One region of the Massilia sp. 01N417 genome, then DNA from elsewhere that is predicted to be linked to it. Evidence: predicted binding sites of a transcription regulator. Region 1 holds the regulator's gene; the other holds the start of a gene.
What was found. Region 1 encodes HrcA, which represses chaperone genes, less so after heat shock. Its sites were predicted from a motif close to TTAGCACTCNNNNNNNNNGAGTGCTAA; they were not measured.

Region 1 (7,259 bases):
CGACGAAGGTTTATTCGCGGGGCGACTTGATGCGGCCAGTATGCCAGCAGAACGCCGGCAAAGCCGTACAGTTCGGCTTTAAGCCTTCAGGCCCAGCACATCCTGCATGTCGTACAGGCCGGTCGGCTTGTCGGCCAGGAAGCGTGCGGCGCGCAGGGCGCCCTGGGCGTAGCTGACGCGGCTGCTCGACTTGTGGCTGATCTCGATGCGCTCGCCGATGCCGGCGAACAGCACGGTGTGGTCGCCGACGATGTCGCCGCCGCGCACGGTGGCGAAGCCGATGGTCGAGGGGTCGCGTTCGCCGGTCACGCCTTCGCGGCCGTAGACGGCGCACTGCTGCAGGTCGCGGCCGAGGGCGTCGGCGATGACCTCGCCCATCTTCAGCGCGGTGCCGGACGGGGCGTCGACCTTGTGGCGGTGGTGGGCTTCGATGATCTCGATGTCATAGCCTTGCGAGAAGTTCTTCGCCGCCATTTCCAGCAGCTTCAGCGTGACGTTCACGCCGATGCTCATGTTCGGCGCGAACACGATCGCGGTCTTTTCGGCGGCGGCGCGGATCGCGGCCTTGCCGGCTTCATCGAAGCCGGTGGTGCCGATGATCAGCTTGACGCCGTGGGCGGCGCAGTATTCCAGGTGCTCCAGCGTGCCTTCCGGACGGGTGAAGTCGATCAGGTACTGGGCGCCGGCCAGGCCTTGCTCCAGGCTCGATCGGATCGTCACGCCGGTCAGCTGGCCCGAAAAGGCGCCGGCATCCGAGCCGATGAAGGGATTGCCTGCGCGATCGAGTGCACCGGCCAGGGTGGCGTCGTCGGCTGCGGCGATGGTCTCGATCAGCATGCGGCCCATGCGGCCGCTGGCGCCGGCGACGGCGATATTCAATTGCGTCATGCCCCTTACTCCCCGCCGCGCTTGGCCGCGTCTTCGCGCTTGCGCTTCAGTTCGTCCAGCGATTCCTGTTCGGTCTTGGTCTCGTACTTCGAAATGCCGATCAGGCGCGAGATGTATTCACGCTCGCTCGGCAGGTTGCCGCCGTCGATCTTGGCCAGCAGGTTGTCCTTGAAGTAGACGGTGACGCGGCTGGTGGTCAGCTCGCCGTTGCCGCGCGCGAGGTAGAAGGGATAGTCCCAGCGGTCGGCGTGGAAGGCGTCCATCAGCAGCGGGGTGCCGAGGATGAACTTGACCTGGTCGCGGGTCTGGCCGACCTTCAGCTGGGTCAGCATTTCCTGGGACACGAAGTTACCCTGCTGGATGTCCGGACGATACGGCGAGAACACCCACAGGAATTTCTGCAGCTTGGTGACGGTGGTCGTTTGCGCGCCCGAATTCGCGATTGCCGCGGACTTGTCGGCATCGGCGGCGACCGCGGCCGGGGCGGTGCTCACCGGCGCTGCCGGCTTGGTCTGGTTACGCCAGGATGCGCAGCCGGAGACCGTCAGCGTCGTGACGGCAAGGCCGGCCACGAGCGCTGCCCGGGCGTGGGAACGATGGAAAACGGCATTCATGACGCGCATATCTAACCTTAAAAACGATTGAGCGAGATTCTAGAAACGCTATATCATAAAGCACTACGCCCATCTCGGCCCATCTAAGAGTAACAAAACATGAGCAACAACCCAACCGACCTGAAGGCCAGCGGCCTCAAAGCGACACTACCGCGGCTGAAAATCCTGGAGATCTTCCAGAACAGCACGGTGCGGCACCTGACGGCGGAAGACGTATACAAAACCCTGCTGAACGAGAACATGGACGTCGGCCTGGCGACGGTGTACCGCGTGCTGACGCAGTTCGAACAGGCCGGTCTCCTGAACCGCAATCACTTTGAAACCGGCAAGGCCATCTACGAGCTGAACGCCGGTTCGCACCACGACCACCTGGTCTGCCTCGACTGCGGCCACGTCGAGGAGTTCTACGACGAAGAGATCGAAAGCCGCCAGCAGAAGATCGCCCTCGAGCGCGGCTTCAAGATCGCCGAGCACGCCCTCGCCATCTACGGCAACTGCCAGAAGACGGATTGCCCGCACCGGCACCGTTAAGCTGCGCATACTCCTATAGCTCGTCCTGCGCCGCGCGCCGGCTGGCCGCGGCGATGACCCTGTTCACCGCCGCGATCACCAGTTCCGGCTCGTCCTTCTGGATGTCGTGCCCGCTTTTCAGGGTCAGCACCTGGTAGCCTTCGCTGAACTGGCGCAGGAAATTGGCGTGCAGGTCGCGCTTGAGCGCCACCGCCTCCACGCTCTGCAGGAAGAATTCCGGCTTGTCGACTTGCTGCACCGAAGTCAGGACCACCACCGGCACGTCCGGCAGCTTGCCGTCCAGCGGCGGCGGCAGCGCTCCCTGGTCGAGGACCGGCTTCAGCGCATCGTACTCCGCCCTGAACCTGGCCGGCACGAGGGCCTCGAACCGCCGGTCGTCGTCCGCCGCGCGCCCGGCATCGAGCCTGCGCAGGCCCGGATTGAAGCGTTCGTCGGCCGGGTCGACCAGCACCATGCCGGCTACCTGGCCGGGATGGCGCAGCGCAAAGGCGCGCGCCAGCAAGCCGCCGTAGGAATGGCCGACCAGGATGAAGGGCGGCTTCAGCCCCGCCGCGGCCACCAGCTGGTCGAGCTCCCGGCTGCTTTGCAGGATGTTGCGCGGTTCGGGACGCGGGTCGGAGCTGCCATGGCCGGCGCGCGAATAGCTCATCACGTGCGCCGATTTCGCCACCTCCGGCGCCACCTTGCGCCAGGTATCCAGCCCGGTGCCGAAACCGGATTCGAAGATGACGGTATAGCGCCCGCTGCCCTGCTCCGCCGCCTGCACCTGCCAGGCGCCCACGGCGATGCGCTCCTCCGGCGCCGAGGCGCCGGTGCGTGCGACGGCGCAGCACACCAGCATGATGATCGCGAGGATAAGGGGACGTCTGAATCGGTTCACGGCAGTTCCTTGGCGGATGGCGCGCGCGGCGCAGTGAACCGACTATATCTAGAGAGGATTCCCGCCGAAACTGTAAGAAACCTCAGGAGTGAGCGCTTTAGGAATGGCTGAGCGCGTTCGAGAGGAGCTTGGCCGTGATATCGACGATCGGGATCACCCGCTCATAGGCCATGCGGGTCGGGCCGATCACACCCAGGGTGCCGACGATCTTGCCGTTCACCTCATAGGGCGCGGTGACCACGCTCATTTCGTCCATCGGCACCAGCTTGGATTCGCCGCCGATGAAGATCTGCACGCCGCCGGCCTTGCTGGAGACGTCCAGCAGCTGCATCAGGCCGGTCTTCTGCTCGAACATCTCGAACATCTGGCGCAGCGAACTCATATTCGACGAGAGGTCGGCCACCGACAGCAGGTTGCGCTCGCCCGCAATGATCATGTCGTCGGTTTCCTGCAGGGCTTCGCTGCCCGCATCCACCGCGGACTGCATCAGGCGCGCCATGTCGTCGCTCAGCTTGCGCAATTCTCCGGTCAGGCGCGCGCGCACCTCGTCGAAGGACAGGCCGGCGAAATTCTGGTTCAGGTAATTGGCCGATTGCGTCAGCTCGGAGGGGCTGTAGTCGACGTCGGTCAGCAGCAGGCGGTTCTGGACGTCGCCGCGCGGGTCGACGATCACCAGCAGGATGCGTTTTTCCGACAGGCGCAGGAATTCGATCTGCTGGAACGCCGACTCGCGCCGCGGGCTCTGCACCACGCCGGCAAACTGCGACAGCGAGGACAGCATCTGGGCCGCGTTGGCGATCACCTTCTGCGGCTGGTGCGCGGGCAGGCGCATGCCGGCTTCGACGGCGTTCTCGTCGATCTGCCGCACGGTGAGGAGCGTATCCACGAAGATGCGGTAGCCGCGCGGCGTCGGGATCCGGCCGGCCGAGGTGTGGGGGCTGGCGACATAGCCCATCTCCTCGAGGTCGGCCATGATGTTGCGGATCGTGGCCGGCGACAGGTCGAGGCCGGAAATCTTCGACAGCGCGCGCGAGCCGACCGGCTGGCCGTCGGCGATATAGCGCTCGACCAAGGCTTTCAGCAGGGTTTGTGCACGGTTATCGAGTTGCATGGTTCACATTATGCCTGTTCGCCCGCCGCGTGTGCAGTCATGCGTGCCGTCAACGACGCTTCAGGCATGGTTGCGCTCGAGCCAGTCCAGCAGTTCGTCGACATCGCGCACGATCGCGTCCGGCTCGACGCCGTGTTCGATATGCTTGCGGCTGCCGTTGCGGTTCATCCAGACCGCGCGCAGGCCGGCGCGCTGGGCGCCCTGGACGTCGAGCAATACGTCGTCGCCCACGTAGACGGCGTCAAGCGGGGCCACGCCCAGTTCGCGGCAGCCGGCCAGGAAGATCGCCGGATCCGGCTTGGCCACGCCGAACTCGGGTGCCGATACCGACGCCCGGAAATGGTGGGCCAGCCCGATGGCCCGCAGGTCGGCATTGCCGTTCGTGATCGCGCCCAGCAGCACCCTGGTCTTCAGGCGCAGCAATCCCGGCACCACGTCGTCGTAAGGCACCACGGCATTGCGGGCGGCAAAGAACTCGGCCATCGCCAGCTCCACCTTGGCGGCATCCTCGCCGGCCTGTTCGAAGGCGGCCAGCAGGCCGGCGCGGCGCAGCTTGCCCAGGTCGAGCTGGAACTCCGGCTTCTGCGCCAGCAGTTCCAGGCGCGCCTGGCGCAGGCTGTCGATGGTGAAGCGCTGGGCGACACGCGGCGCGTGCTCGCGCAGCCAGGCGAACAGGATCTGTTCGGCTTGCAGGATCACCGGGGCGATCGGCCACAGCGTATCGTCCAGGTCGAAAAGGAGGGCCTTGGGCCAGGCGCGTGGGGTCGTCGTCATGCTCGGGAGTCGGAGGGAGGGCGGGTCAAGGATAGCGAGGCCGGCCTTGAAAATCAACGGCATGCAGATGTCGTTACACCGTGATACAAAGGCAAATGAGGCTGCGGCTTGGCAAATGCTCTAAAATGTCGGGCAATATTCTACTCAGCGGTGCCGCCGGTCCTGCCGTGCGCCATCCCGTCCAACGGAGATTCTATGAAGAGTTCGATCCTGTATGCCGGCGCTGCGCTGGCATGCGCGCTTGGCCTGTCCGCCTGCGGCGGCGGCAGCGGTGACCTGCCCCTGACCGTAACCATCGCCGGCGGCGTGACCAAGGAAGGCCTGGTACTGGTTAACCAGGGCAATGGCGACGAGATTGCGGTTCCGGCCGGCGCGGCCAGCGTCCAGTTCCCGAAATACCTGTCGACCGACGACGAGTTCAACATCTCGTACAAGTCCCTGCCGTCGAACGTCAGCGGCTGCACCATCAGCAACAACAAGGCACGCGCCAACTACTATACGGTCTACACCACGGTGCCGACGGTGTTCTGCACGATCAAGACCCACACCCTGTCGGTCACGGTGACCGGCCTGACCGGCACCGGCCTGGAACTCGTCAACGGTTCCAACCGCAAAGTGGTGACGGCTGCCGATGCGGCCCAGCCGGTGGCCATCGGCGACATTCCGGAAGACGGCGCCTACGGCGTGACCATCCTGAACCAGCCGGATACGCAGACCTGCACGATCAGCGGCGGCACCGGCACCATGACCGCCACCGGCCCGGGCACCACGCCTGTGGTCACCTGCGGTCCGAAGACCCAATAATCTGGAAACTGGAGAGTAAAGTATGAAGTTCCACCTCGTGCGCCCGGCCCTGATCCTGGCTTCATCCGTGGTCCTGGCGTCCTGCGGCGGCGGCGGCAAGGAGACCTACCCGATCAAGGTCACGGTCTCCAACGTCCAGTATCCAGGTCTGATCCTGACCACCAACGGCCAGGAACTGGCCGTTCCGGTACCGGCCAAGCCCGGCGACACCCAGGTCCTGTATTTCGCGAACGGTCTCGACTACGGCACCCGCTACGACGTGATTCCGAAAGGCGGCACCGCCACGCTCGGCGGCGGCTCGCAGCCGGCGCACCAGAACTGCGTCACCAACGGTTATCCGCGCGAATACGGCACGGCGGGCCAGACCGCTTCGATCGAATCGGCACGCACGCCGGCAATCGAGGTGTTCTACTCCTGCTCCATCCTGTCGTACGCGCTGAGCGGCACCATCACCGGCCTGCCGTCCAAGGACCTGAGCGTGACCCTGACCAACGGCAGCAACAGCACCCGTACCTTCGCCGGCAGCGACACCGATGCGTCGATTCCGTTCGGCCTGGGCGATGTGCCCTACGGCGCAAGTTTCGGTATCACGGTGCTGACCCAGCCGACCGGCTATACCTGCACCGTTTCCGGCAACGGCACCGGCGTGATGCTGGATGCCCAGGAAAAGAACGGCGGCGTCAAGGACGTGGCTGTCACCTGCGTCAAGAACAGCTGATCGACGCCAGGGAGGTCCTTGCGGAGGAGATATTTCTGTTGCGAATATCAAATATTCCAAACAAAAATTGGACGAATATGCTGTAACGCAGCATACTGCTTCCTGTCTCCTCCAACTCTCCTCAGAAAAGAATTGGATTTAAGCCCGCCCTCAAAAGCGGGCTTTTTTTTCGTCTCTTGCAGGAAACGATTAGATTGCGGCCTTCTCTGCTGCAGTCAAACGCTTCGCCGTCACCGTCACCACCGCCATCTGCTTGCCTTCGATCGACACCTGGGCGTTGTAGCGTTCGCGCGCATTGGTGCTGGCGGCGCTGGCTGCGCTGGTGACACCGGCCAGGAAGACGGTTGCCAGGAAGATCGCTTCCATGTTTTTCATGACGTTCATTTCGGTTCTCCTTCGGGTGAAGTGCGTTGCGTTTTGTTTTTCGATGGTGTCACTGTAGGCGTCTGCGCCTTCTCCTTCCAGCGGACTGCGACGAACTGCAAAAAACGCGGGATGGACGCCCAAAAACCGGGGCTATGCGTTGCGCCGGCTGCCTTTTACGCCTGAGAACGCTCAACAGCCTGCGCGCCTGTGCTCGCCATACTCGACGGCGGCACAAATGCGGAGGCGACATGAGGCGGGAGAACGTCTTGAAACTGGATCCGGGCGCGGCGGCCGGCATGGCCGGCACCGTGGCGGGCTGGAACCTGCTGGCCCTGCAGGCGATCCGCGCGGCGCAGCCCGGTCCGCTGGGCGCGGCGCGCTCGCTGGCGATCCTGCACACCTGCATGTACAACGCCTGGGCCGCCTACGACGGCGCCGCCCGCCAGACCGCGCATGGGGTAAGGGTAAGGCTGCCCTGCGCCGAACGCAGCGCCGCGAGCAAGGCCTGCGCCATGAGCCATGCGGCCTGGTACGCGCTCGGCAAGCGCTTCCCGGGCCAGCAAGCCATGTTCG
Region 2 (7,259 bases), on a different contig from region 1:
TGCGCGAAGGCGCTGGTCGACACCAGGGCGGAGACCGCCATCAACAACATCAGGGACCGTTTCATTCCGTACTCTCCAAAGTGAAATCCTATGCAAGATTCTATCTTGTTTCCTCTGCGTAGGTGCAGTGGATACAGTCCGTAACGGCTGATACACATTTCGGTTGACGGAATGGCAGGATTTCGTTGCTCAAAGGAACTATTATTGTAAGATGGCCGCAGAAAGTAAAGGAACTCTCATGCCGCTCATCCTCCTGCTCGCCGCCCTGGTCGCCCTGCGCTTCTTCGAAGTCTGGAGGTTCGCCCAACTGTCCTGGGGGTGGATCGTCGCCCTGGCCGTGGTCGCCTTCATCTGGTTCGAATTCATCGAAAAGATGCTCGGCCTCGACAAGAAAAAAGCCCACAAGACCGACGAAGCCCGCCGCAAGGAAAGAGTCAAGCAAGCCTTCGACAAACGCAAATAAAAATTCGGGGTCAGAGCACATTTCGCCCCGAATTCGGGGTCAGAGCACATTTTGCGGCAATTGCTTTCGGTATCGGAATGCTGGCTTGCGGCCTTCCGCTTTGCTGTCCACGCCTGTCAGCGCCAGCTCGCCTATCTTCCTGGTAGAAATTGATCGAAAAAGTGCTCTGACCCCGAACTGGGGTGGAAAAGTGCTCTGACCCCGAATTTGGTTTGCGCGGCTGTGATACATTTCGCGAATAGATGAGTCGGAAATTGCGGGAAATGCATATCACATGAATCTGGAACTGCGTCAGCTGCGCTACTTCGTCACCGTCGCCGAGGAGCTGCATTTCGGGCGGGCGGCGGCGCGCCTGCATATGACTCAGCCGCCGCTGTCGCAGGCGATCGCGGCGCTGGAGGAGTTGCTGGGGGCGCCGCTGTTCGTGCGCAACCGCCGCACGGTGGAACTGGCGCCGGCCGGCAGCGCCCTGCTGCCCGAAGCGCGCCGCATGCTGCTCGAGGCGGATGGCTTGCCGGAGCTGGCGCGGCGCGCGGCCGCCGGCGAGGCGGGTCGCCTGGCGCTGGCCTTCGTCACCTCCTGCGACTACAACGTGCTGCCGGCCTTCCTGCGCCGCTACAGCGAGCGCTATCCGGCCGTCCACCTGAACCTGATCGAAGCGACGTCGGACGTGCAAGCCGAGGAGCTGCTGCGCGGACGCATCGACGCCGGCCTCCTGATCCCGCCGCTGCCGGACAAGTCCCTCGGCCAGCTCGATTACATGAAGGTGCTCGACGAGCCGCTGATCCTGTGCGCCCCCACCGGCCTGGATGCCCTGCGCCGCGAAGGCCCGGTCAAGCTGCAGGACCTGCCGCGCCTGCCCCTGATCGTCTTTCCGCGCGAGATCTCGCCGGCCCTGCACGACGCCATCCTGTCCTGCTTCCGCGCGGCCGGCATCACCCCCGTGATCGGCCAGCTGGCGATCCAGATGCAGACCATCGTCAGCCTGGTGTCCGGCGGCATGGGGCTGGCACTTGTGCCACAATCCGTGTCCAACCTGATGCGGCCCGGCGTAGAATACCGTGCCCTCGCGGACCCGACCCCGCTCGTCGAGACCGGCATCGCCTGGCGCCGCGACAACCCGTCGCCGGTGCTGAAGGGCTTTCTGGAACTACTGAGGAATCACTGATCATGCTCGTCCATCCGAACCCGGACCCCGTCGCTTTCTACATCGGCCCCCTACCGATCCACTGGTACGGGATCATGTACGTGGTCGCCTTCGCCCTCTTCATCATCCTCGGCCGCGTGCGCATCAGGACCCAGCCGCACATCCAGGCCCAGGGCTGGACCAAGGAAGACCTGGACGACATGCTGTTCTACGGGATGCTGGGCGTGGTGATCGGCGGGCGCCTGGGCGAGGTGCTGTTCTACCAGCCGGCCCACTTCCTGGCGAACCCGATCGACATCTTCAAGACCTGGCAGGGCGGCATGTCCTACCACGGCGGCTTCATCGGCGTGCTGCTGGCGATGGCGCTGTGGGCCAGGAAGCGCAAGCGCAACCTGCTCGACGTCTACGACTTCATCGCGCCGATGGTCCCGATCGGCTATGCCTGCGGACGCCTGGGCAACTTCATCAACCACGAACTGCCGGGCCGCATGGCCGATCCTTCCCTGCCCTGGGCCATGAAGTGGCCGGGCATCGAAGACCACCTCGTGCATCCCTCGCCGCTGTACCAGATGCTGGTCGACGGCATCCTCGTCTTCGTCATCATGTGGATCTTCGCGCGCAAGCCGCGTCCGCGCCTGGCGGTCGGCGCGCTGTACACCCTGCTGTACGGCTGCGCGCGTTTCTTCACCGAGTACTTCCGCGTACCGGACTGGGAGACCCATATCCTCGGCATGCCGATCACCTCGGGCCAGGTGCTGTCGGTGCCGATGATCGTGGCCGGCCTGCTGATGCTGGGCTGGGCCTACTCGGACGGTAACAAGCGCGCCGTGCACGCCTAGGCGCGTAGGAGAGAACCCCGCCCTGCGTTTTTGGGTTAGATGGAGCACCGTTCGTGGCCGCACGGGAAACTATCGTGGCCTCATGAAGCACGCCATCTCACCCAAGAAGCTGTATGCAATGCAGCGCATGTCGGCCGCCCTGAGACGCGCCGCAGCCGCGCGGCCCTTCGGCGCCGCCACGGACCAGGCCTTGCGCTGGGCCGCGGCCTGGGGCATGTGCGCCGGCATCCGCACGCCGCGTACCCGATTGCGCCTGCGACGCGATACCCTGATCGGCGTCAGCTGATCCCTGCCAGTTCGAGGATCTTCTTCCACTGCCCCGGCGTCACCGGCGAAATCGACAGCCGGCTGCCCTTCTGCAGCAGCACCATGTCCTCCAGTTCCGGCACGCCGCGCAGCTCTGTCAGCGGCAGGTAGCGGCCCTGGCCGGTGGCCTGCACGTCCACCGAGATCCAGCGCGGATTCTCGCGCGTGGCCTTCGGATCGAAGTAATGGCTGCTTGCGTCGAACTGCGAGGCATCCGGATACGGGGTACTGGCGACCCGCGCGATGCCCGCCACGCCCGGCACCGCGCAGCTGGAGTGATAGAACAGGACGCCGTCGCCGACTTCCATCTGGTCGCGCATGAAATTGCGGGCCTGGTAGTTGCGAACCCCGAACCATGCCACCGTCTTGTCGGGCGCATTCAGGACGTCGTCGAAACTGACTTCATCGGGTTCGGATTTCATCAACCAGTAGCGCATGCGGCTCACTCCAAAAGAACAGCGACAATAAAAAAGCGGCTGCGCACATGAAGTGTCGCAACCGCTCCGGATTGTAGCCCCGCCTGTGCCGTTCTTGCCGGCATCCCGAACCTGACGGCTCAAGGTGGTCACAGTCAGCTCAATTTCGGGTTCGTCAAACTAGTGACGATCACGCCCACCGAGAATGTTCCGCAACCTATGCGATTGAATGGTTCAAGGAATATATGGCAAATCTCGAACACCGCAGGGTAGCCGCCAGTTTACTACGATGAACCGGCATGTCAAACGAATTTGATCTCAGAACAGGTTTTCCTGGGGCGCCAGGGCCTGGTCCAACACCGAGTTCATCGCTTCCAGTTTCTGCTTGACTTCCAGCATGGACTGGTCGCCGAGCGGGCCTTGCGGCGACTTCACGGACAGGAATTCGGCAGCCACCGACAGCGCGGCCATGACGGCGATGCGGTCGGTTCCCTTGACCTTGCCCGTGTCGCGCAGGGCGCACATCTTGCTGTCGAGGTAGTGGACCGCTTCGCGCAGGGTCTGCTGTTCGCCTTCGCGGCAAGCCAGGCGGTAAGACTGGCCCATGATGAGCACATCGAGCTGGATCATTGCGCGGCCTCCTCGTCGTCGGGGTTGGCGGGTGCGTCCTCGTCGACGGTCACCTCGGCGGGTTCGAGTTGGGCGAGCATCGCTTCGACGCGTTGCTGAGCCTGCAGCAGCCGGTTCTTGAAATCGACGTTCTCCGCACTCAGCAGGGCGTTGGCCTGGCGCAGCAGATAGTTCTCGCTGCGCAGCGCCTGGGCCATCTGGGCGAGACGGTCGATTTTATCGGACAGTTCTTGGAATTCGGAAATCATCCATAACTATAGGATCGGGATCGATTTTTCGTCAACAGATGCCGTGCCGTGCGCGGGTTTCAAGAAATGAATGTTAGGCTTTCGCGCTTTCCTACCCCGAATGGGTCGATCCGCTTGCGGAACATCAAAAAAGTCTGGCGAATCGCCAACATCACCGCTTGAAATGGGAAATTATCGTCCCTATAATTAGCACTCGTTAGTGAAGAGTGCTAACAGCTCTTTGCACCGCAGCCGATACCGGGGCGGTTATCAAACGAACAGTCAATCAACAATCAAAGGAGTTTTGCATGAACCTTCGCCCATTGCACGATCGCGTGATCGTGAAGCGTCTCGACCAGGAAACCAAAACTGCGTCCGGCCTGATCATCCCCGATGCAGCGGCCGAAAAACCGGACCAGGGTGAGATTCTCGCCGTGGGCAACGGCAAAGTGCAAGAAAACGGCAACGTCCGTCCGCTGGAAGTGAAAGTCGGCGACCGCGTGCTGTTCGGCAAATACTCGGGCCAGACCGTCAAGGTCAACGGCGAGGAACTGCTGGTCATGCGCGAAGAAGACATCATGGCCGTCGTGGCCCAGTAATCAGTCCAAACACTTTCCTGAATACGGAGAATTAAGAAATGGCAGCTAAAGACGTAATTTTCGGCGACGTAGCCCGCGCCAAGATGGTCGAGGGTGTGAACATCCTGGCCAACGCAGTCAAAGTCACCCTGGGCCCGAAAGGCCGCAACGTGGTGCTGGACCGTTCGTTCGGCGCCCCGACCGTCACCAAGGACGGCGTCTCGGTCGCGAAAGAGATCGAGCTGAAAGACAAGCTCATGAACATGGGCGCGCAGATGGTCAAGGAAGTCGCTTCGAAGACCAGCGACAACGCCGGTGACGGCACCACCACCGCGACCGTGCTGGCACAAGCCATCGTGCGCGAAGGCATGAAGTTCGTTGCCGCCGGCATGAACCCGATGGACCTGAAGCGCGGCATCGACAAGGCCGTCGCAGCGACCGTCGAAGAACTGAAGAAGATCGCCAAGCCGACCACCACCTCGAAAGAGATCGCCCAGGTCGGCACCATCTCGGCCAACTCGGATTCGTCCGTTGGCGAGCGCATCGCTGAAGCGATGGAAAAAGTCGGCAAGGAAGGCGTCATCACCGTCGAAGACGGCAAGTCGCTGAACGACGAGCTGGACATCGTCGAAGGTATGCAATTCGACCGCGGCTACCTGTCGCCGTACTTCATCAACAACCCGGACAAGCAGGTTGCCGTTCACGAGAACCCGTTCGTCCTGCTGTGCGACAAGAAGATCTCGAACATCCGTGACCTGCTGCCGGTACTGGAGCAAGTTGCAAAAGCCGGCCGTCCGCTGGTCATCGTCGCCGAAGACATCGAAGGCGAAGCCCTGGCGACCCTGGTGGTCAACAACATCCGTGGCATCCTGAAGACCGTCGCCGTCAAGGCGCCGGGCTTCGGCGACCGCCGCAAGGCCATGCTGGAAGACATCGCCATCCTGACCGGTGGCCAGGTCATCGCCGAAGAAGTCGGCCTGACCCTGGAAAAGGTCACCCTGGCTGAACTGGGCCAGGCCAAGCGCATCGAAGTCGGCAAGGAAAACACCATCATCATCGATGGCGCTGGCGCCGCTGAAGCGATCGAAGCACGCGTCAAAATGATCCGCGTCCAGATCGAAGAAGCGACCTCGGACTACGACCGTGAGAAACTGCAAGAGCGCGTGGCCAAGCTGGCCGGCGGCGTTGCCGTGATCCGCGTCGGTGCCGCTACCGAAGTCGAGATGAAGGAGAAGAAAGCACGCGTGGAAGACGCGCTGCACGCTACCCGCGCTGCCGTCGAAGAAGGCATCGTCCCGGGCGGCGGCGTGGCCCTGCTGCGCGCCCGCGCTGCCCTGCAGGTCAAGGGCGACAACCCGGACCAGGAAGCCGGCATCAAGATCGTCCTGCGCGCCATGGAAGAGCCGCTGCGCATGATCGTCCAGAACGCCGGTGAAGAGCCGTCGGTCGTCGTGTCGTCGGTCCTGAACGGCACCGGCAACTACGGCTACAACGCCGCCAACGGCACCTACGGCGACATGGTCGAAATGGGCGTGCTGGATCCGGCCAAGGTCACCCGCTCGGCTCTGCAGAATGCAGCCTCGATCGCCGGCCTGATGCTGACCACCGACTGCATGGTCTCCGAGATCGTCGAAGACAAGCCGGCCGGCGGCATGGGCGGCATGGGCGGTATGGGTGGCATGGGCGGCATGGACGGCATGATGTAATCAAGCCGGACGGCTTCACAGCCAACCGAGTAGTAAAGTAAGGCCCGCGGGGTTTGCGCCCCGCGGGCTTTTTTCATTCCGGGAGACGAGCGATGCCAACGGTAAAACTGGACGAACTGGAAAACGCGGCCATCCTGGTCGACGACGGCGAAGGCAGCGCCAAGGCGCTGGTGGCGCGCGACACCGGCATGATCCACCTGCTGAACGACGACTACATGGACGAGGAAGCGCCATTGCCGGGCGACATCGAGGCCGAAGGTTTGTACGTGTCCGTGCCATCGACGCGCGAACTCGGCCTCGGCATGGAGCTTGTGTTCCGCTTTACCGGCCAACACCTGCCTGGGGATATGGAATCGGTACGTGACATGTTCCGCCGCAAGGGCGCCTATGGACGCTTTTCCCGGTTGCTCGAAACACGCGGCGCACGCGACGCCTGGCATCGCTTCCGCGAAGAAGAAACCCGCGCTGCGCTGGAAGGATGGTGCCGGCAGCACGGGCTTGATGTAGCGTAGCGCAGACGACGCTTAGCAAATTGATCCGTAGGTACTCTTACCGGTCGGTACATCGAGACCAAAATAGCAAGAATATCCATCTCCTTTGCTAAAGGTGCAGGAGAGATCGCCTTTGTTTCTCTCTCGGTAATCCGCAGCGCCACTACAAGGTGTCTTTGTGTCTGGCCCGATCTGGTCGAACAGCTCCTTCGCTAGTGGCCCCTTGAACATGAACGCCACCTTGCGGTCCTTTTTCGTTGGAGGCACCATGTCACCCAACTCCCCGCCGAACACCTGGTAGTTGCCCTTCAATGGTTTTGGGCTGCCGTCCCAGGTTTTCGGTTTCTCGGCGGCTTGGGCCAGCGAGTATAGAACAAGGGCACCAGCGATGAATACCAGGCGCGTTCTCATGATGCGTACCTCGGCCAGAGCTCAACATGGAAGTGGTCGTTATGG

Region 2: groES (co-chaperone GroES) is a predicted target of HrcA. The motif match lies at 4,236-4,262, and genes of this name have one in related genera.

Annotation. Positions count from the first base shown of each region.
Region 1 is NZ_JBFTRS010000007.1:126,401-133,659, reverse strand. Features, by position in the region: gene dapB (4-hydroxy-tetrahydrodipicolinate reductase) at 79-888, opposite strand; gene AC1DOQ_RS10185 (outer membrane protein assembly factor BamE) at 894-1,511, opposite strand; gene fur (ferric iron uptake transcriptional regulator) at 1,602-2,033, shown strand; gene AC1DOQ_RS10175 (alpha/beta fold hydrolase) at 2,047-2,913, opposite strand; gene hrcA (heat-inducible transcriptional repressor HrcA) at 3,011-4,024, opposite strand; gene AC1DOQ_RS10165 (HAD family hydrolase) at 4,085-4,798, opposite strand; gene AC1DOQ_RS10160 (hypothetical protein) at 4,994-5,602, shown strand; gene AC1DOQ_RS10155 (hypothetical protein) at 5,625-6,320, shown strand; gene AC1DOQ_RS10150 (hypothetical protein) at 6,510-6,704, opposite strand; gene AC1DOQ_RS10145 (DUF6851 domain-containing protein) at 6,953-7,259, shown strand, end outside.
Region 2 is NZ_JBFTRS010000011.1:148,508-155,766, reverse strand. Features, by position in the region: gene AC1DOQ_RS13990 (c-type cytochrome) at 1-65, opposite strand, end outside; gene AC1DOQ_RS13985 (TIGR04438 family Trp-rich protein) at 239-463, shown strand; gene AC1DOQ_RS13980 (LysR family transcriptional regulator) at 738-1,631, shown strand; gene lgt (prolipoprotein diacylglyceryl transferase) at 1,634-2,449, shown strand; gene AC1DOQ_RS13970 (hypothetical protein) at 2,532-2,735, shown strand; gene AC1DOQ_RS13965 (EVE domain-containing protein) at 2,728-3,192, opposite strand; RNA gene ssrS (6S RNA) at 3,265-3,445, opposite strand; gene AC1DOQ_RS13955 (cell division protein ZapA) at 3,490-3,801, opposite strand; gene AC1DOQ_RS13950 (hypothetical protein) at 3,798-4,049, opposite strand; gene groES (co-chaperone GroES) at 4,337-4,627, shown strand; gene groL (chaperonin GroEL) at 4,666-6,312, shown strand; gene AC1DOQ_RS13935 (hypothetical protein) at 6,405-6,824, shown strand; gene AC1DOQ_RS13930 (hypothetical protein) at 6,837-7,214, opposite strand; gene AC1DOQ_RS13925 (hypothetical protein) at 7,211-7,259, opposite strand, start outside.